Regions from separate parts of the Azospirillum sp. UFLA03-27 genome, predicted to be linked through region 3. Evidence: predicted binding sites of a transcription regulator. Region 3 holds the regulator's gene; each other region holds the start of a gene.
What was found. The regulator PhoB, encoded in region 3, activates phosphate uptake and scavenging genes when phosphate is short. The targets are predictions, from matches to a motif close to TNTCATAAAACTGTCA.
Positions count from the first base shown of each region.

Region 1 (6,677 bases), on a different contig from region 3:
TCCAGGACACCGCCACGATCATCACGCTGGCCAGCAGGAAGCCGACCACCGGCGAGACGACGATGGCCGCGGCGGTCTTCGCCAGACCGGACACCACCACGGCGTCCAGCCCGGCCTTCGCCACGCCGGCCCCGACGAGGCCGCCGATCAGCGCGTGGGAGGAGCTGGACGGGATGCCCAGCCACCAGGTGAAGACGTTCCAGACGATGGCGCCCATCAGCGCGCCGAAGATGACGTGCGGGTCCACCACCCCCGCCCCGACGATGCCGGTGCCGATGGTGGTCGCCACATGCAGCCCGAAGAACAGGAAGGCGATGAAGTTGAAGAAGGCGGCCATGGCGACGGCGGTCCGCGGCGACAGCACGCGGGTGGAGACGACCGTTGCGATGGAGTTGGCCGCGTCGTGCAGCCCGTTGAGGAAATCGAAGAGGAGGGCGACGCCGATCAGCCCGATGAGGATGGGCAGGGCGAGGGTAGCGGCTTCCATGGGATCAGACCTGTTCGACGATGATGCCGTCGATGGTGTCGGCCACGTCCTCGCACGCATCGAGCACGCGTTCCAGCAGCTCGATGATCTCGCGTTGAAGGGCGTGGCGATGGGTGATGGGGGCGTCGAGCCCGCCGCTCTCGTCGCGCAGCCGGTGCTTGGCTTCGCGCAGGAGCCGGTCGCCTTCGCTCTCGATCCGCGAGACCTCGGCGGTCATCGCGTGGAGTTGCTCGACGTGTTTGGGGATGTCGCGGAGCAGGGGGATGCCCGCGCTCAGCCGGGCGGTGCAGCGCACGATGGCGTCGGCCTGGGCGTGCATTTCCGGCGTGTAATCGGTGAAGCCCGCCTCCACGAGGTGACGCGCGGTCTCCTCGATGAGGTTGAGAACGTCGTCCATCCGCTTGCCGAGTTCCTGGATGTCCGAACGGTCGAAGGGCACGATGAAGGTGCGGTGGACGGCGAGCTGGATCTCCTTCTCGATGGCGTCGGCCTCGCTCTCGACCCGGCGGATGGTCTGGAACCGCTCCTCCAGGTCCTGGCCGCTGGCCATCATCGCCCGCAGCGCCTCGGCGCCCGTGGCGACGGTCCGGGCATGCTCGGCGAACAGGTCGAAAAACCGTTCTTCGCGCGGCATCAGGGCCCGGAACAAATTCAGCATGCGTGGTTCTCCAACTTACGCCGGCCTGCAGTGCTGGGGACCCGCACGGACGCGCGCGAGCCTCAGCGTCGCGGCTGGTGTAACATCCCCGGCGCCCGTGGGGAGTCACAAAAGTGTCATGCCGGGCCGGCTTGCGGCGAGATTTCACGGGGGTGGCCGGCGGAAAGACCGGTGATTTGCCGCGGCGGGCCGCTTATCCTGCCGCCGACGGATCGGCAACGGGGTGGCGCGTGGCAGGGGAAACACGGAACGGCTCGGAAACTCAGATCGGCCTGACGGCGGCCATCGTTTCGGTGGGCGTGTCCCCGGCGAATGGTGCCGAGCCGCGCGTGGTGACCGTGCGCAGCGGCTTCGAGATCCCCGAATCGCACCGCCGCGGCGACGAGCCGCCGCCCCACCGCGACGCGCTGCCGGGCGCCCCCTTCGATCCCGAGCGCTTCCGCACCCTTCAGGACGGCCTGCGCGCGGTCGCGGAGGGCGCGGCCGGGCTGACCCTGCGCTATGTGGAACAGCTCTACAGCTTCGGCGACCGCTACCGCGACCCGCACGAGCTGTTCGGCGGCCCGCGCTCGCTGGTGGTCGGCTATCTGGCCTTGCTGCGCGAGGCGCCGCTGCGCATCGACGGTGCGGAGTGGCGCGGCCTGTATGAGTTCTTCCCCTGGGAGGACTGGCGCGATTCGCCGCCGGCGCTGCTCGATTCGGTGATCCGCCCGGCGTTGGCCCGCTGGGTCGCTGGAGCACCTGACGAGCCCGCCCGCGCCCGCCGCGGTGAGCGTGCCCGCATGGCCTTCGCCCTGGATGGCGGGGATTGGGATTCTGAACGGGTGCTGGAGCGCTACGAACTGCTCTACGAGGCCGGGCTGGTGGTGGAGGCGTTCCGCGACCATGACCTCGCCCGCCGGGCGGGGGTGGAGGAGCGCACGGTGCGGCTGGAGATGCCCCGCGCGCTGGGCCGCCCGATGGCCCGCGACGGCCGCCGCGTCCTGGCGACGGCACTGGAGCGGCTGCGCGGCAAGCTGAAATACCGCCCCATCGTGTTCGAGCTGCTGCCCCCGACCTTTACCCTGCACCAGCTTCAGCAGGTGGTGGAGGCGCTGTCGGGCGAGCGGCTGCACAAGCAGAACTTCCGCCGCCTGATGATCTCCGGCGGGCTGGTGGAACCGACCGGCCAGTATGAAAGCCAGACCGGCGGGCGCCCCGCCGAACTCTACCGCTTCCGCCGCAGCGCCATCCTGGAGCGCACCAGCACGGGCGCCATCGCCGCCCCGGAGGATTGACCACCGTTGATCTGTGGGTATTCTGCCGCCAATGCCTAAAGAAGGGGAGCGAAAGCGCATGACCGACTTCGACAGCACCTGCGACCTCTACGACCGGTTCGAGAAGACCGTCCGCGTCGCCGACCCCGTCTTCCGCGATTTCGGCCGGCGTTGCAAATTCAGCGGCGCCGCGGTGACCGTGAAGTGCTTTGAGGACAATTCCCGCGTCAAGGAGACGCTGGGCACGCCGGGTCGGGGCAAGGTGCTGGTGGTGGACGGCGGCGGCGGCCTGCGCGCTGCGCTGATGGGCGACCTGATCGCCAAGGACGCGGTGAAGAACGGCTGGGAGGGCGTGGTCATTCACGGCTGCGTCCGCGACGCCGCGGTGCTCGCCACGCTGGATCTGGGCATCAAGGCGCTGGCGGCGATTCCGCGCAAGACCGTCCGCAACGGCGAGGGGCAGAAGGATCTGCCGGTGACGCTGGCCGGCATCCGGATCAATCCTGGTGATTTGGTCTTCGCCGACGAGGACGGCGTGCTGGTGCTGACTCCGGAGGAGTTCGGCGCCGTCGCGTGACAGGTATGGAACGGGACAGGCAAAGGCGCCATGGCCCGGCCCTGTGATCCTGCCATCAAGCCCGGCCAAGAGGAGTGCGGCGCATGTTGATCGTCTTCGGCGGGCTGCCCGGAACCGGCAAGACGACGATTGCCTGTGCGTTGGCGCAACGGCTCGGCGCCTTTTATCTGAGGATCGACACGATCGAGCAGGCGATTCGCGCAACCGGCGGCGCCGACGATTCGATCGGCCCGCAGGGCTATGTAGTCGCCTACGCCGTAGCTGGCGACAATCTTCGGCTTGGCGCCACCGTCGTCGCGGATTCGGTCAACCCCATCCAGATCACGCGCGAGGCGTGGCGTGCCACGGCGCTTCGGGCCGGGGTGCCGCTGGTCGAGGTGGAGGTCGTGTGCTCGGACCCGCTTGAGCACCGCCACCGGGTCGAAACCCGTCACAGCGACATCGCCGGGCACCGTCCGCCTTCCTGGGCGGCGGTGATGGGGCGGACCTACGAGCCGTGGGACGGGCCGGCGGTCGTCGTCGACACGGCGGGCCGCGCGGTCGACGCCTGTGTCGCGGCGATTCTGGCGGTTTTGCCGATCCGCTCGCCCGACGGGACCGGGCGCCCTCGATGAGACGGGATCAGCCCGCGACCTTCTCCCACCCCATTTTCTGGTACCGGTATTCCAGGATCGTCGGCGCCGCGCAGGCGTAACCGACCCAGACGCCCAGCGTCATCAGGGCGCCGGCCGGCCACAGCGGGATGGAGATGAGGATCAGCGCCGCGTGGATCGCGGCGTGCAGCCACTCGGCCTTTTTCGCAAAGTAGACCGGGCCGAGCAGGAAGGCCCAGAGGATCTCACGGTTGGTCACCGCCTCCCGCTGGCCGTTTGTGGGATTCTCGAACACCATCCCGGACGGAGCCGCCGCCATCCCTGCCTCCCTTTGGTTGTTTTCCATTCTATTTGGGGAGGCAGTCTGGACGACGGCGGCCCGGCCTGTCGAGGCCGAAACAACCTTTTTCCGGATGGTGGAGTGGAGACCCGTCCGGCGGACTCACGTCGGCTCGCTTGCGGTTCAGGGGGCCTTGTGCGGGGAGACGTTGGGCAGCAGTGCGGCGAACAGGCCGAGCAGGGGAACGACCGAGCAGGCCTGGAAGACGAAGCCGATGCCCTTCCAGTCGGCCAGGACGCCGAGCCCTGCGGCGGCCATTCCCCCGATGCCGAAGGCCAGACCGAAGAACAGGCCGGACACCATGCCGACCCGGCCGGGCATCAGCTCCTGCGCGTAGACGATGATGGCCGGGAAGGCCGAGGCCAGGGCCAGCCCGATCACCGCGCTGAGCGCGACCGTCGCGGTCAGCCCGACATGGGGCAGCAGCAGCGTGAAGGGCAGGATGCCCAGGATCGAGATCCAGATGACCGTCTTGCGACCGATCCGGTCGCCGACCGGCCCGCCGATGATCGTCCCCGCCGCCACCGCTGCCAGGAAGACGAACAGGCAGAGCTGCGCGGAGTCCGGCGCAAGGGCGAAGCGCTCCATCAGGAAGAAGGTGTAGTAGCTGGTGAGGCAGGCCAGATAGACGTATTTGGACAGGATCAGCACCATCAGCACGGCCAATGCCCGGTTCACCTGCCCGCGGGTCAAGCCAGGGTGGCGGATCGCCGCGCCGCCGCGGATCGGGCGGGCGTGGTCGCTGCGCGCGTACCAGCGTCCGATGCCGGTCAGCAGCGCCATGCCGCCCAGGGCGGCGAGCGCGAACCAGGACAGGCTCTCCTGCCCGCGCGGCAGGATGATGTAGGCGGCCAGCAGCGGCCCCAGCGCCGAGCCGGCGTTGCCGCCCACCTGGAACAGCGACTGCGCCAGCCCATGCGCGCCGCCGGAGGCCAGTCGGGCGATCCGCGACGCCTCGGGGTGGAAGACCGAGGAGCCGAAGCCCAGCAGGGTCGCCCCGATCAGCAGCGCCGCGTAGTTCGGCGCGAAGGCCAGCGTGACCAGCCCGACCAGCGACGCCCCCATGCCAATGGTCAGGGAGTAGGGCGCCGGCCGCCGGTCGGTGGCGAGCCCGATGATTGGCTGAAGCAGCGAGGCGGTGATCTGGTAGGTCAGGGTGAGCAGGCCGATCTGCGCGAAGCTGAGGTCGAATCCGCCCTTCAGGATCGGGTAGATCGCGGGCAGCAGGGACTGGATCAGGTCGTTCAGCAGATGGCAGACGCTGATCGTCCCCAGGACGGGCAGGGCCGTCCCCCCGGCCTTGGGCCGGGACAGGGTGGTGTCGGTCACGGAAGGAAGCCTTTTTTGGCGCTTGGCCGGGTTTGGCGCTTGGCTGGCGGGCGGCGCGTTGCTTGGTGTGGAGCAACAGCCTATGGTGAGCCGCGACGGCCTGCCACCGCGGTCAGGCCGATTTCTTACGAGACTGGGCCATGGTCCGGAACCTGCGCATCGACACGGTCGAGGAGTCGCCCAGCCCGCTGATCGCCCTGGGGCAGGATCACGCGGACGGCACCTTGCTGGCTGCCCACACGCACCGGCGCGGGCAGTTGCTGTCCGGGGCGACGGGGACGCTGCTGCTGTCCACCGCCCAGGGGCGCTGGGTGATGCCGCCCCATTGCGGGCTGTGGATTCCGCCGGGCGTTCCGCACGAGGTCCGCATGATCGGGATGGTCATGACGCGGAGCCTCTATCTGGCCCCCGCGCTGGCCGACACCATGCCGGGCCGCTGCGAGGTGGTGGCGCTGTCGCCCTTCTTCCGCAGCCTGATCGGGCGGGCGATCGACGTGCCGGTGGACTACGACCCGGAGAGCCACGACGGCGCGGTGATGGCGTTGCTTCTGCACGAGATGCGACGGCTTCCGGTGGAGCCGCTGTCGCTGCCCTTTCCCGCCCACGCTGCCCTGGCGGAGCGCTGCCGGCGGTTCCTGCAGGAGCCGACGATCCAGGCGACGATCGAGGCGTGGAGCGGCGGTCTGGGCATGAGCCGCCGCAACTTCACCCGGCTGTTCCGGCGCGAGACGGGGCTGAGCTTCGTGGAATGGCGCCAGCAGGCCTGTCTGGTGTCCGCCCTGCCGCGACTGGTCGCGGGGGTTCCGGTGACGACGGTGGCGCTGGACCTCGGCTACGACAACCCGGCGGCCTTCACGACGATGTTCAAGCGGACGCTGGGGGCGTCACCGCGCGCGTATCTGGCGCAGGCTGGTGCTCATGGCGCGGAACGTTCGGCCTGAGGCTCTCTGTATCTCTGTGGTTCAAATGCCGAGACCAAAGAAGAAAAGCCCCGCTGGAGCGATTCCGGCGGGGCTATTCATTAACGCAGAAATTCTCGTGCTTGGCCCCCTCCCGGCCTCCCCCCGCTGGGCGGGGGGAGGGGAAGAGTGGATCAGGCCGCGACCGTATCGGCCACGTCCTGGAACTCCTTGATCTGGTCGAAGTTCATATAGCGGTAGATGTCGCCGGCCTTCTGGTTGATGACGCTCACCTGCTCCAGATACTCGGCCGGGGTCGGCAGCTTGCCCAGCAGGGCGGCGACGGCCGACAGCTCGGCGGAGCCGAGATAGACGCGGGTGTCGATGCCCAGGCGGTTCGGGAAGTTGCGGGTCGAGGTCGAGATGGCCGTCGAGCCCTTGCGGATCTGCGCCTGGTTGCCCATGCAGAGCGAACAGCCGGGCATCTCCATGCGGGCACCCGACTTGCCGAGAACGCCGTAATAGCCTTCCTCGGTCA
Region 1 covers NZ_JAUQTX010000059.1:14,733-21,409, forward strand. Annotated here, with positions in the region: gene Q4I23_RS11605 (inorganic phosphate transporter) at 1-487, opposite strand, end outside; gene Q4I23_RS11610 (DUF47 domain-containing protein) at 492-1,145, opposite strand; gene Q4I23_RS11615 (NUDIX hydrolase) at 1,376-2,422, shown strand; gene rraA (ribonuclease E activity regulator RraA) at 2,481-2,978, shown strand; gene Q4I23_RS11625 (P-loop nucleotide/nucleoside kinase family protein) at 3,062-3,592, shown strand; gene Q4I23_RS11630 (hypothetical protein) at 3,600-3,890, opposite strand; gene Q4I23_RS11635 (MFS transporter) at 4,035-5,240, opposite strand; gene Q4I23_RS11640 (AraC family transcriptional regulator) at 5,381-6,181, shown strand; gene acnB (bifunctional aconitate hydratase 2/2-methylisocitrate dehydratase) at 6,334-6,677, opposite strand, start outside.
Region 1: a site for PhoB is predicted at 1,249-1,264, ahead of Q4I23_RS11610 (DUF47 domain-containing protein). Genes of this name have one in related genera too.

Region 2 (6,677 bases), on a different contig from region 3:
TGCAAGTTCATCCTGGCGCGCTGCGACAGCGTGTCGAGCCTCGTCTACGCCCACAAGGTCGGCATCACGATGGTGCAGGGCCGCGCCGTGGACAACATCCTGCGCAAGGGTGTGAGCGTCCGCGAAGCCATCGCCCACGCCAAGGTGGCATGAGGGCCTTTGCAGTTTGATCCCCTCTCCCGCCCCGTGAGAGGGTGCCTGCGAAGCAGGCGGGTGAGGGCCGTGTGAGGATATCAAGGCACTGATCCTTGAAGGCACCCTCACCCTCCCACCGCTTCGCGGCAGGTCCATCCCTCTCCCGGGAAGGGAGAGGGTTAAAAACCTTTACTCCGCCGCTTGCGGCCTAGCCGGCGGCACGATCTCACCCTTGCGGTTCAGCGCCTTCGCCAACGCGTCCAGGCGCCGCTGCACCGTCTCGCCGGCCGGCACGCTGAAATCGTCCGGCAGGGACAGCACCAGCCGCTCCCCCGACACCTTCAGCGCCGTGCGCTGCAGCAGCGCCGTGGCGCCACCGGTCAGTGTGTGCGCGAGACGCAGCGCCAGTCCCAGAACCAGAGCCTTGCGCGCCTGGGCGTCGCTGAGCAGCGCCCGCGGCCCTGCGGTGACCGAGTTGGGCGTGCCCGGCCCGTCGATGGACCCGGCGTAGCGGGCGTAGACGGCCAGCGCCAGGAAGGCCCGCTCGTCATGGTCGATGCCGGGGAAGGGGTAGCGCAGGATGCGCAGGCAGGCGTGCTCCGCCCGGTAGTCGGGATGCTCGGCCCAGCCCACGTCGCTGAGCAGACAGGAGGCCTGCCGCAGCCTCAGAGCCGCGTCATCCTCCCCGGCGAAGAGGTTGCCGGTCCAGGACACCAGAAGAGCCGGATCGCCGATGCGGACGAAGCGCTGCGCCCAATCCTCCACCGCGGCGAGCAGCGGGTCCTGCCGCTGCCCCTCCGGATCGAGCAGCGCGTACAGATGCCCTTCCCGCAACCCGTAAGCCGAAAACACCACGCTGGACGGCTGGACCATCCGCAGCAGCCGTTCGAACACCAGCGCTGCGTAGGGCAGCGTGTCGATCCTGCGGCGCGAGCCGGACATCTTCTCCAGCGAGGAGCGGCTCTGCTTGGCGATCAGAGCGGCGAAGTCCCGCGCCTCGGCGAAGGGCACCGTGTAGTGGTGAATGATGTGCAGCGGGTGCTTCACATGCTCCATGTGCAGCTTGGCCAGTGCCCGCCAGCCGCCGCCCACCGGGAAGAAGGGCTTGCCGCGCATCTGGGCCAGCCAGTCCAGCTTCTCCAGATGCTGGTCGATGGCGCGGACCAGCCCGTTCGGCTTGGCGGGGTTCAGCTCCATCAGGCGTAGCGGGCCCAGCGGCATCGTCAGATGCTCGCCGATCACGCCGCGCTCCAGCCGGACCAGTTCCAGGCTGCCGCCGCCGAGGTCGCCGACCAGCCCGTCGGCGGCGGGGGTGCCGGACAGCACACCCATGGCGGACAGCCGCGCCTCCTCCTCACCGCTGATGACGCTGACGTCGAGGCCGGTGCGGTCCTTCACCCGCTGGATGAAGGCCGCCCCGTCCGTGGCGTCGCGCACCGCCGCCGTGGCGATGACGTCCAGCCGCCCGACGCGCATACCCGCGACCAGCAGGGCGAAGCGTTCCAGGGCCTCCAGGCCCTGGGTCACGCCCTCCGGGTTCAGGCAACCGGTCTTCTCCACCCCGCGGCCGAGCCCGCACAGGACCTTTTCGTTGAAGACCGGCAGGGGCGATCGCTTCAGGGCGTCATAGACGACGAGCCGGATCGAGTTGGACCCGATGTCGATCACGGCGATCCGCTCGCCCTTGTCGACCACCCTCTCGACGGCCTTGGTAGCGACCGTGTGTTCCTGCGCCGGCGTCATAGGCAACCGATGTCCTCAATCAAATGACCGTACGCAGCTTCAACCGCGGCGGCGTCTTTTTGCTGCTGAGCGCGCTGCCGCGCCCCGACAGGCTGGGGTTCGTCATGAAATAGTTATGGGCGCTGAACGCGTCCGGACCAGCCTCCACCCGATGATAAACGCCGTCGGGGCCGAGTTTCCAGGTGTTCGCCTCGTCCTTCAGGTTGGCGACCATGATCTGGTCCAGCACCTGCTCGTGCACCGTCGGGTTCTCGATGGGCACCAGCGTCTCGATGCGGCGGTCCAGGTTGCGCGTCATCCAGTCGGCGGAGGAGATGAAGACCTTGGCTTGCGGGCTGGGCAGCGCGTGGCCGTTGGCGAAACAGATGACGCGCCCATGCTCCAGGAAGCGCCCGACGATGCTGCGCACCCGGATGTTCTCCGACAGGCCCTTGACGCCGGGACGCAGGCAGCAGATGCCGCGGATCACCATGTCGATCTGCACGCCCTTCTGCGACGCCTTGTAGAGCTGGTCGATGATCTCCGAATCGACCAGCGAGTTCAGCTTCACCCAGATGTGGGCGGGCTTGCCGGCGGCGGCGTTGGCGACCTCCGCGTCGATCAGCTGGCCGAGCTTCTGGCGCAGCGTGATCGGGGCGATGGCGATCTTCTCCAGCAGCTTCGGCGTGGCGTAGCCGGTCATGTAGTTGAACATCACCGCCGCGTCGTGGCAGAGCGCCGGATCGCATGTGAAGAAGGACAGGTCGGTGTAGACCTTCGCCGTGATCGGGTGGTAGTTGCCCGTCCCAAAATGGACGTAGCTGCGCAGCGCCTTGTTCTCGCGCCGCACCACCAGCGACACCTTGGCGTGCGTCTTCAGATCGACGAAGCCGTAGACGACCTGGGCGCCCGCGCGCTCAAGATCGCGCGCCCAGCGGATGTTGGCCTCCTCGTCGAAGCGGGCCTTCAGCTCGACCAGAGCGGTCACCGACTTGCCGGCCTCCGCCGCCTCGATCAGCGCGGCGACGATCGGACTGTCCTTGCTGGTGCGGTAGAGCGTCTGCTTGATGGCGACCACCTGCGGGTCGCGCGCCGCCTGCCGGATGAACTGCACCACCACATCGAAGCTCTCGTACGGGTGGTGGACGACGATGTCCTTGTCGCGGATGGCCGCGAAGCAGTCGCCGCCGAAGTCGCGGATGCGCTCCGGGAAGCGGGCGTTGAAGGGGCGGAAGACCAGATCGGGCCGCTCGTCGACGATGAGCTGGCGGGTGTCCGACAGGCCGATCAGCCCGTCCAGGACGAACACGTCGTCGTTCGACACGCGCAGCTCGTGGCGTAGGAACTCGCGCAGGTCGGCCGCCATGCCGGCGTCGGTGGCCAGCCGGATGACGCTGCCGCGGCGGCGGCGCTTCAGCGCGCTTTCGAAGGTGCGGACCAGATCCTCCGCCTCCTCCTCGATCTCCATCTCGCTGTCGCGCAGGACGCGGAAGACGCCGTGGGCCTTCACCTGGAACGGCGGGAAGAGCCGGTCGATGAACAGCATCACCAGCTTCTCAAGCTGGATGAAGCGGATTTCCGACCCCGGCAGGCGGATGAAGCGGTCGAGCTGCGCCGGCAGCGGGACCAGCGCGTCGAGATGCCGCCCCTTCACCGGCTCGTGCAGTTGCAGCGCCAGCGAGAAGCCCAGGTTGGGCAGGAAGGGGAACGGGTGCGCCGGGTCCACGGCGATGGGCGTCAGGATGGGGAAGATGTCGTCGAGGAACTTGGCCTCCAGCCAGTCCTTCTCCCCCTCGGTCAGGTCCTCGGCGCCGGCCACCATGATGCCGGCCTCGCGCAGGTCCTGCTTCAGGCTGCGCCACATGGTCTGCTGCGCGTTCATCAGCTCGACGATGCGCTGGTTCACCGCGGTGAGCTGCTGGGCCGGGGTCAGGTTTTCGGCGCTGGGTGTCTTCACCCCCGCGGCCACCTGCCCCTTCAGGCCGGCGACGCGGACCATGTAGAATTCGTCGAGGTTGCTGGACGAAATCGACAGGAACCTCAGCCGCTCAAGCAGCGGATGGTTCGGGTTGGACGCCTCATCCAGGACGCGCTGGTTGAAGGCCAGCCACGACAGTTCGCGGTTGATGAAGCGCTCCGGCGCGTCCGCTTCGATGCAGGTCGCTTCCAAGTCCTGAAGTTCGGTCACAGCAGCCTCGGGCTTTTGCGTGATGGGTGGTGCCGCTACAGTCCGGTCGGGCCGAACCGCCCCACCGCGGTCGGCGGGCCAAGCAACCTACCCCAACTACGTTACGGTTTTGGGTCAGACAGCATAATACTGCCGCCACGATAATACCGCTGCGAAAACAGTCGCACCCCCGGCGCATCCCGCCGGACCGCGATCCGGACAGGAAGGACCGCCTCGATGAAGACCCTGTATCTCATGCGCCACGGCAAGTCCGCGTGGGACAATCCCTCCCTGGACGACCATGACCGCCCGCTGGCGCCGCGGGGCAGGAAGGCGGCCCGGCTGGTCGGGCACGAGTTGAAGGACCGCGGGGCGCGCATAGGGCTGGTGCTGTGCTCCACCGCCCGGCGCGCGGCGGACACCGCGGACCGCCTGCTGGAGGTGATGGACGCCCCGGGCATCCCGGTGGAGCGCGAGCGCGGCCTCTACCTGTGCGGCGCCGGGGTCCTTCTGGAACGGCTGCGCGACGCGCCCGAGTCTGTGTCGTCGCTGATGCTGGTCGCTCACAACCCGGACCTCCACGACCTCGCCCGCGAGTTGACCGGCAGCGGCGAGGAGCGGCACCGCGCGGCGTTGGCGGAGAAGTTTCCAACCGGTGCCTGCGCCGTCATTCTGTTCGAAGCGGCCCGCTGGGCCGACCTCGACAGCGGGGCGGGACGGCTGGCCGATTTCATCCTGCCGCGGAAACTCTCTTAACGCCCTTTTGCCAAATGGGGTATTTCAACTCCGAACCGAGCAGGCCCGGAACCGAGCAGGAGTCGCCCCCCGTGTCTTCCGCGCCCCAGAACAACGCGCCCCCAGGCGCACCCGCCGCGGTGTCCGCCACGGTGTCCGCCACGCGCGAGGTGGAAATGAAGCTCCATCTCGATCCGCGCGATCTGTCCCGCGTTGCCGACCTGCCCGCGCTGAAGGAGAAGGCGGAGGGCGCGCCGGCCGTCCGCGACCTGCGCACCGTCTATTACGACACGCCGGACCGGCGCCTGTTCCTGGGGGGCGTGGCCCTGCGGGTGCGCCAGGACGGCGACCGCTTCGTGCAGACGCTGAAGACCATCAACGCCGCCACCCCCGGCGATTCGGCCGCGGTGGCCATCCGCAAGAAATGGGACTGGGCCATCCCCACGGCCGCCCCCGACATGACACCCCTCGACGCCGAGGGTGTCGCCGCCCTGGTGCCGGAGGACGCGCGGGCGGCACTGGTTCCGCAGTTCACGACGGAGTTCCGGCGCACCACCCTGCTCGTCCGCCCGGACGCCCTGACCTCCATCGAGGTGGCGGTGGACGAGGGCCAGATCACCGCCGGCAACGCCTGTGCCCGCATCAGCGAGGTCGAGCTTGAGCTTAAGTCGGGCCGCATCGGCCGCCTGTTCGACCTCGCGCTGGCGCTCCAGCGCCGCGTGCCGGTTCGCATCGGGACGGAGAGCAAGGCGGAAATCGGCGACCGCCTCGTCACCGGGCGCCTGCCCGCCCCCGTCCTGCCGGAGCCGCTGGGCCTGACCCCGGTCACCACGGTGGCCGAGGCCTACCGCCACATCGTGCGGCACGGCCTGCGCCTTCTGCTCGCCAACGAGGCCTGCGCCCTGGCCGGCGGCGATGTGGAGGGGCTGCACCAGATGCGCGTCGCGCTGCGCCGCCTGCGCACCGCCATCCGCCTGTTCCGCCCCCTGGCCGGAGTGCCGGATGCCTGCCACGCCGGGAACGACATCCGCTGGTTCTCCCGCCAGCTCGGCCCGGCGCGCGACTGGGACGTGCTGCTGTCCCATGGGATCGCGCCCTTCGCGGCGACGGGGAAGGCCCCCGCCGATGGAATCGCCGCGCTGACCGCCGCGGTGCGGGAAACCCGGCGGGCGCCCGCGCTGGCGGCGGTGGAGGCGATCCAATCCCCACGTTGCACCGGGCTGATCCTGGCGCTCGGCGCCTGGCTGGAGGACGGGGCGTGGCAGTCCGGCGCCGCTCCGGAGGTCCGCGCCCAGCTCGACCGCCCGATGGCCGAGCTGTCCGGCCCCTGGTTGGCCGCCCAGCACGCCAAGGCGCTGAAGGCCGGAGCGTTGAAGGCGGGGCGCGACCTGGACGGTGCCGACGCCGCGGCGCGCGACCGGCTGCGCCGCCGCCTGCGCAAGCTGCGCCACACGGCTGAGTTCTTCCGCGGCCTCTACGCCGAAACCGCAACGGTGCCCTTCATCGCCGCGCTGGACACCCTGTTGGGCGCTTTGGACGCCGAGCACGACGCCGCGGTGGCCGGCGATCGTCTGCGCCGTCTGTCGGCGGACCGGCCCGAGCAGCGGCCCGCCGCCGAAGCGACCGCCCGCTGGCTAACCAAACAAGCCGACAAGCGCCGCAAGGCGCTGCCGGGGCTGTGGAAAACCTTCCGCGACGGGCCGGTGTTCTGGTGATGGCAAGTTTCCGGGATTCTGTCTGACGGTTCCGGGATGACGGTCATGTCCGTCTGCTTGCTGGCGATCGGCAAACGGAAGGGCGCGTAAGGACGGATCGACCCGGAGCTTTGGTGCGTAGACGGCACCCATGTCGGATGGCAACCAACTACACGGCCATCGAGACGCCCGCGACCGCGTTGCGCAGCCACAGGTGCCCGGGA
Region 2 covers NZ_JAUQTX010000074.1:14,593-21,269, reverse strand. Annotated here, with positions in the region: gene Q4I23_RS13530 (hypothetical protein) at 1-153, shown strand, start outside; gene ppx (exopolyphosphatase) at 325-1,878, opposite strand; gene Q4I23_RS13520 (RNA degradosome polyphosphate kinase) at 1,898-4,045, opposite strand; gene Q4I23_RS13515 (SixA phosphatase family protein) at 4,262-4,780, shown strand; gene Q4I23_RS13510 (CYTH and CHAD domain-containing protein) at 4,852-6,474, shown strand; gene Q4I23_RS13505 (LysR substrate-binding domain-containing protein) at 6,623-6,677, opposite strand, start outside.
Region 2: a site for PhoB is predicted at 4,147-4,162, ahead of Q4I23_RS13520 (RNA degradosome polyphosphate kinase). Genes of this name have one in related genera too.

Region 3 (6,677 bases):
GCTGAAGGTCACGGTCATGGCCTGCGAAATGGGGCTGCGCGCGCTCGGCCTGCCTGCCGGTGTGCCGTTGCGCCCCGACGTGCCGGTGAAGACCGGCGGCGTCGTCACCTTCCTGAACGACGCGCCGAAGACCGGCGCGATCCTGTTCGTGTGAGCGCGATGACCGACGACCACAGCCTGGTGATCGAACAGGCGAACCGCTTCGAGGCGATCGCCGCGGAGGGCTTCGAGGGCCGCCCCTACCGGGACGCGCTGGTCCATCTGGCGCAGCATGTGACGGCGCATCCCAATCTCGCACCGCGGGTGGCGCACGCCCTGCGCATGATGATCGGCTTCATCGAGGACAGCGACCCGGCGAAGCGCTTCGGCCCGAAGGTGGCGATTTTGCGGGAGGCGGTGGAGCTGCTGGAGGGGTGAGGGCAGCTCTTCGGATTCCCGGCGAACAACAAAATTCACACGGATTGCACGGATTTAAGCACGGATGACACGGATTTTTCTTGGACTTGCTTCGTGCAAGCTGATCGATCCGACACGAGCTGCGCACGAGTATAAAAATCCGTGAAATCCGTGAAATCCGTGAAAACACTATTGCCCCCCAAAACTCCTGCCGCTCACACGGACTTGCTGTCCAGCGCGTAGCCCGCCGAGCGGACGGTGCGGATCAGGTCCATCTCCGTCTCCTCGTTCATCGCCTTGCGCAGGCGGCGGATGTGAACGTCGACGGTGCGCGGCTCGACATAGACGTCGTGGCCCCACACCACGTCGAGAAGCTGCTCGCGCGAGAAGACGCGGCCGGGATGCTGCATGAAATGGCGCAGCAGGCGGAACTCGGTCGGCCCCAGATGCACGTCGCGACCGTTCCGGCGCACCCTGTGGGCGGCCAGATCCATGGTCACGTCGGCGAACTGCAGCGTCTCGTCCGTCATGCCGGGGGCCGAGCGGCGCAGAACGGCGCGCATGCGGGCGACCAGCTCGGTCGGGGAGAAGGGCTTTGTGATGTAGTCGTCGGCGCCGGAGTTCAGGCCGCGCACGCGGTCCGCCTCCTCGCCACGGGCGGTCAGCATGATGATCGGGATATCGCGCATCTTGCTGTTGCGGCGCATCTGGCGGCAAACCTCCAGCCCCGACATCAGCGGCAGCATCCAGTCGAGCAGGACGATGTTCGGCGTCTGCTCCCCGGCCAGCAGAAGAGCTTCCTCGCCGTCGGTGGCGGCGTTCACGCGGAAGCCTTCCTTCTCCAGATTGTACTTCAGCAGCGTCACGATGTCGGCTTCGTCCTCGACGATGAGAACGAGCGGCTTCAGCGCCGAATTCATGCTTGTCCCGCTCCCACTGCGCGTCTCGCCGTCACGCGGCATGTCCCGCTCCATCGTTATCCGGACCACCGTCCCGCGGCAATCCCCGTTCCACCGCCTCCGTGGCCGCATCCATGACCGAACCACCCGGCTCGACCACGGCGAAGCTGCTGCCGTCGTTCTTCGGGCGCGCCGCGCGCAGCGTCGTCCCGACCACCAGATAATGGATGGTCTCGGCGATGTTGGTGGCGTGGTCGCCGATCCGCTCCAGGTTCTTCGCCATGAACAGCAGGTGCGTGCAGGGCGTGATGTTGCGCGGGTCCTCCATCATGTAGGTCAGGACCTCGCGGAACAGGCTGGTGTAGAGGTCGTCCAGCTCCTCGTCGCGCTCCCAGGCGGCGATGGCGCGCTGGACGTCGCGCTCGATATAGGCGTCCAGCACGTCCTTCATGATCGACTCGACCAGCCGCCCCATGCGCGGGATGGCCGCCGCCGGGCGCACCACCGGCACCTGGGCCAGCGCCAGCGAGCGCTTGGCGATGTTGGAGGCGTAGTCGCCGATCCGCTCCAGATCCGACGCGATCTTCAGCGCCGACACGATCTCGCGCAGGTCCTGGGCCAGCGGCTGGCGCAGGGCGAGCAGCCGCACGGCCTCGGCGTCGATATCGCGCTCGTAGGCGTCGATGCGCTGGTCGGCCTGCATGACCTGGGCGGCCAGCGCGACGTCGCGGCGGGCCACCGCCTTCACGGCGGCGTCCACCTGCGCTTCGGCGACGCCGCCCATCTGGGTGATCAGGTTGGACAGGCGCTCAAGTTCGTGCGCGAAGGAACGCACGATGTGTTCGTTGCTCATGCTTCACGTCCTTCGCTGAGGGAGGAGTGGCGGCGCTGTTGGGGATCAGAGGCCGGGGATCAGCCGTAGCGGCCGGTGATGTAGCCCTGGGTGCGCTCGTCCCGCGGGTTGGTGAAGATTTCCTCGGTATCGTCGCACTCCACCATGTCGCCCAGATGGAAGAAGGCGGTCTTCTGGGAGACGCGGGCCGCCTGCTGCATGTTGTGGGTGACGATGACGATCGTGTAGTTCTCGCGCAGCTCGTCGATCAACTCCTCGATGTGGGCCGTCGCGATGGGGTCGAGCGCCGAGCAGGGCTCGTCCATCAGGATCACCTCGGGGCTGACGGCGATGGCGCGGGCGATGCACAGGCGCTGCTGCTGGCCGCCCGACAGGCCGGTGCCCGGCTCGCGCAGGCGATCCTTCACCTCGTTCCACAGGCCGGCGCGCTTCAGCGAGGTCTGGACGATCTCGTCCATCTCGTCGCGGTGGCTGGCGATGCCGTGGATGCGCGGGCCGTAGGCGATGTTGTCGTAGATCGACTTCGGGAACGGGTTCGGCTTCTGGAAGACCATGCCGACGCGGGCGCGGAGTTGCACGGCGTCGATCGACTTGCCGTAGACATCCTCGCCGTCGAGCGCGATCAGCCCCTCGACGCGGCAGTTCTCGATGGTGTCGTTCATGCGGTTCAGGCAGCGCAGGAACGTCGACTTGCCGCAGCCGGACGGGCCGATCAGCGCCATCACGCGGTTTTCCTGGATCTCCAGGTTGATGCCCTTGAGCGCCTGTTTGGCCCCGTAGAACACCTTGACGTCGCGGGCGACCATCTTGGTGCCGTGAATGCCGGCGGCAGGACGCGAAGGCATGGCCGTGGCCGGGATGTGGGTCTGGACGCTCATGGGGTTACCAACGCCTCTCGAATTTCTTGCGCAGGAAGACGGCCAAGCCGTTCATCAGGATGAGGAAGGCGAGCAGGATCAGGATCGCCGCGGAGGTGCGCTCCGTGAAGGCCCGCTCGGGGCTGTCCGCCCACATGTAGATCTGCACCGGGATGGCCGTGGCGCTGTCGGTCAGGCCGCCGGGGATGTCCACGATGAAGGCCACCATGCCGATCATCAGCAGCGGCGCCGTCTCGCCCAGCGCGCGGGCCATGCCGATGATGGTGCCGGTCAGGATGCCCGGCAGGGCCAGCGGCAGGACATGGTGCGTCACCGTCTGCAGCGGCGAGGCGCCGACGCCCAGCGCCGCCTCGCGGATCGACGGCGGCACCGCCTTCAGCGCGACGCGCGAGGCGATGATGATGACCGGCAGGGTCATCAGCGCCATCACCAGGCCGCCGACCAGCGGGGCGGAGCGCGGCAGCCCGAAGAAGCCGAGGAACACCGCCAGACCGAGCAGGCCGAAGATGATCGAGGGCACCGCGGCGAGGTTGTTGATGTTCACCTCGATCAGGTCGGTCCAGCGGTTCTTCGGCGCGAACTCCTCCAGATAGACCGCGGCGGCGATGCCGATCGGCACCGACAGCAGCATGGTCACCACCAGCGTCAGGGCGGAGCCGACGACGGCCCCCAGGATGCCCGCCTGTTCCGGTTCGCGGCTGTCGCCAGCGGTGAACAGGGTGGTGTTGAAGGTGCTGCGGATCGACCCGTTGGCGACCAGCGCGTCGATGGCCCCGATCTTGACGTCGTTCAGCCGGCGCTCGCTCTCCGGCACGTCGCGCCGGATGAAGCCCTTCATGAACTGGTCGATCTCGTCGTCGGCGCGGACCCAGACCGTCTGCGTGGTGCCGACGATGGAGGGGTTGGCGTTGACCATCGCCTCCAGCTCGTACGGCGCGCCGGAGGACAGCAGGTCGTTCAGCGAGCGGCGGGTGGCGCGGTCGGTGGCCGCGGGGACCTGGGCGTAGAGCGCCTGCCGGACGATGGCGGTGTAGTTCCGCTCCTCGACCTGCTGCTTGTCCAGGGTCACCTCAAGCCGGATCTGCGCCTGCCAGAAGGCGGTGTAGCCCTTGCTGACGATGGAGCCGAGCAGAACCACCAGCATCAGAGACGCAATCCCGACGGCGAGCATCCCGGCGATCCGGAACCGGCGCTCCGCGGCGTAGCGGCGGCGCAGGCGGGCGGAGAACTCCTCGCTCTGGTAGCGCGACTTGGTGACGGCGACCGACATGGCCCGCGTATCCTGTTCCACGAGGTCAGTCATATTTCTCTCGATACTTCTGGACCACCCGGAGGGCGACCATGTTGAGGGTGAGGGTCACGACGAACAGGACGAGGCCCAGCCCGAAGGCCGACAGCGTCTTGGGGCTGTCGAACTCCTGGTCGCCGACCAGCAGCGTGGCGATCTGCGTCGTCACCGTGGTCACGGCGTCCAGCGGGTTGGCGGTCAGGTTGGCGGTCAGGCCGGCGGCCATGGTGACGATCATCGTCTCGCCGATGGCGCGGCTGACCGCCAGCATGACGGCGGCGACGATGCCCGGCAGGGCGGCGGGCAGCACGACCAGACGGATCGTCTCCGACTTGGTGGCGCCCAGCCCGTAGGAGCCGTCGCGCAAGCTCTGCGGCACCGCGTTGATGACGTCGTCCGACAGCGAGCTGACGAAGGGGATGATCATCACGCCCATCACGAAGCCGGCGGCCAGCGCCGATTCGGAGCTGACGCTCAGCCCCAGGCTGTTGCCCACGTCGCGGACGAAGGGCGCCATGGTCAGGGCGGCAAAGAAGCCGTAGACCACGGTCGGGATGCCGGCCAGCACCTCCAGGATCGGCTTCAGCCAGGTGCGCAGGCCCGGGCTGGCGTATTCCGACATGAAGATGGCCGCCATCAGCCCGACCGGAACCGCCACCGCCATGGCGATGCCGGTGATCAGCAGCGTACCGGCGAACAGCGGGATCGCGCCGAAGGAGCCGCTGGAGCCCACCTGGTCGGCGCGCATGGCCATCTGCGGGCTCCAGTGCGTGCCGAACAGGAACTCCAGGGGATTGACCACCGCGAAGAAGCGGATCGCCTCGAACAGAAGCGACAGCACGATGCCGATGGTGGTCAGGATGGCGACCAGCGAGCAGATGACCAGCGCGATGTTGACCGCGCGCTCCACCCGGTTGCGGGCGCGCAGGTCGGGGTCGATCCGGCCGCGGGCGTAGAGCAGGCCGCCGATGGCGACGCAGCAGCCGATGACCAGCAGGCTCCAGTCGCCGAGCGCGTGCAGCCGCAGATAGCGCTCCGCCGCGGCGACGACCTCCGGATCGGGCTCGCGGCCCGTGGCGACGCCGTGGGCGAGGTTCAGGATGTCGGCGCGCAGCAGGCCGAGCGACTGGGCGTCGCCGTTGACCAGCCGGTCCGGCAGGCCGGACAGGACCATCTGCATGACCAGCCAGCCTTCGGACGCCCCCCAGAAGGCGAAGAGCAGCAGGGCCGGAAGCCCCGCCCAGAGGGCGACGTAGAAGCCGTGGTAGGACGGCACCGAATGAAGCTCGACGATGCGGCCGCCGACGGAGGCGACGGCACGCGACCGGCCCATCTGGTAACCGATCACTGTGAGCAGGGCCAGAATGATGAGCAGTACCGTGAGCTGCATGCGAAACCGCCGGAAATGGGCTGAAAACGGGCTCCTGGCACAAACGGGAAACCGGCGGCCCTCCGAGGAGAGCCGCCGGTTCCGTCAGCCGGTCAGAGCTGGAGCGGGGTCAGGTTGGTCGCCGAGGTGCGGGCGGCGTCGCGCTCCGCCTTCGGCAGGGAGATCAGACCCTTGTCGGACAGGTAGCCGTCCTCGCCCATCGCGCGCTCCGAGGTGAACTCGGCGACCAGCTCGCGGATGCCGGGGATGACGCCGGCGTGGGCGTTCTTGATGTAGATGAACAGCGGGCGCGACAGCTCGTACTTGCCGGCCTGGACCGCTTCCGGCGACAGATCGACGCCGTCCATCTTGGCGGTCTGCAGCTTGTCGCGGTTCTGGTCGTAGAAGCTGTAGCCGAACACGCCGAAGGCGTCGGGGTTGGCGGTCAGCTTCTGGACGATCAGGTTGTCGTTCTCGCCGGCCTCGACGTAGCCGCCGTCCTCGCGGATGGTCATGCAAGCCTTTTCACGGGCCTTCTCGTCGGCGACGATGGTCTTGACCTCGGCGACCTTCTTGCAGCCTTCGAGCATCACCAGCTCGTTGAAGCTGTCGCGGGTGCCGGACGTCGGGGGCGGGCCGAGAACCTCGATCTCCTTGTTCGGGAGCTTCGGGTCGATGTCCGACCACTTCTTGTAGGGGTTGGCGACCATCTTGCCGTCGACCGGCACGTCCTTGGCCAGGGCCTTCCACAGGATCTGGGTGGTCAGGTCGGTGTGCGGGGCCTGCTTGGAGTAGGCGAGCGCGATGCCGTCGTAGCCGATCTTCAGCTCGGTGATCTGGGCGACGCCGTTGGCGGCGCACTGCTCGACCTCGGACTTCTTGATGCGGCGCGAGGCGTTGGCGACGTCCGGGTGCTGCGGGCCGACGCCCGCGCAGAACAGCTTCAGGCCGCCACCGGTGCCGGTCGACTCGACGACCGGGGTCTTGAACTTGC
Region 3 covers NZ_JAUQTX010000017.1:20,976-27,652, forward strand. Annotated here, with positions in the region: gene Q4I23_RS04525 (DsrE family protein) at 1-154, shown strand, start outside; gene Q4I23_RS04530 (hypothetical protein) at 160-417, shown strand; gene phoB (phosphate regulon transcriptional regulator PhoB) at 612-1,316, opposite strand; gene phoU (phosphate signaling complex protein PhoU) at 1,348-2,148, opposite strand; gene pstB (phosphate ABC transporter ATP-binding protein PstB) at 2,208-2,993, opposite strand; gene pstA (phosphate ABC transporter permease PstA) at 3,031-4,329, opposite strand; gene pstC (phosphate ABC transporter permease subunit PstC) at 4,322-5,704, opposite strand; gene Q4I23_RS04560 (PstS family phosphate ABC transporter substrate-binding protein) at 5,797-6,677, opposite strand, start outside.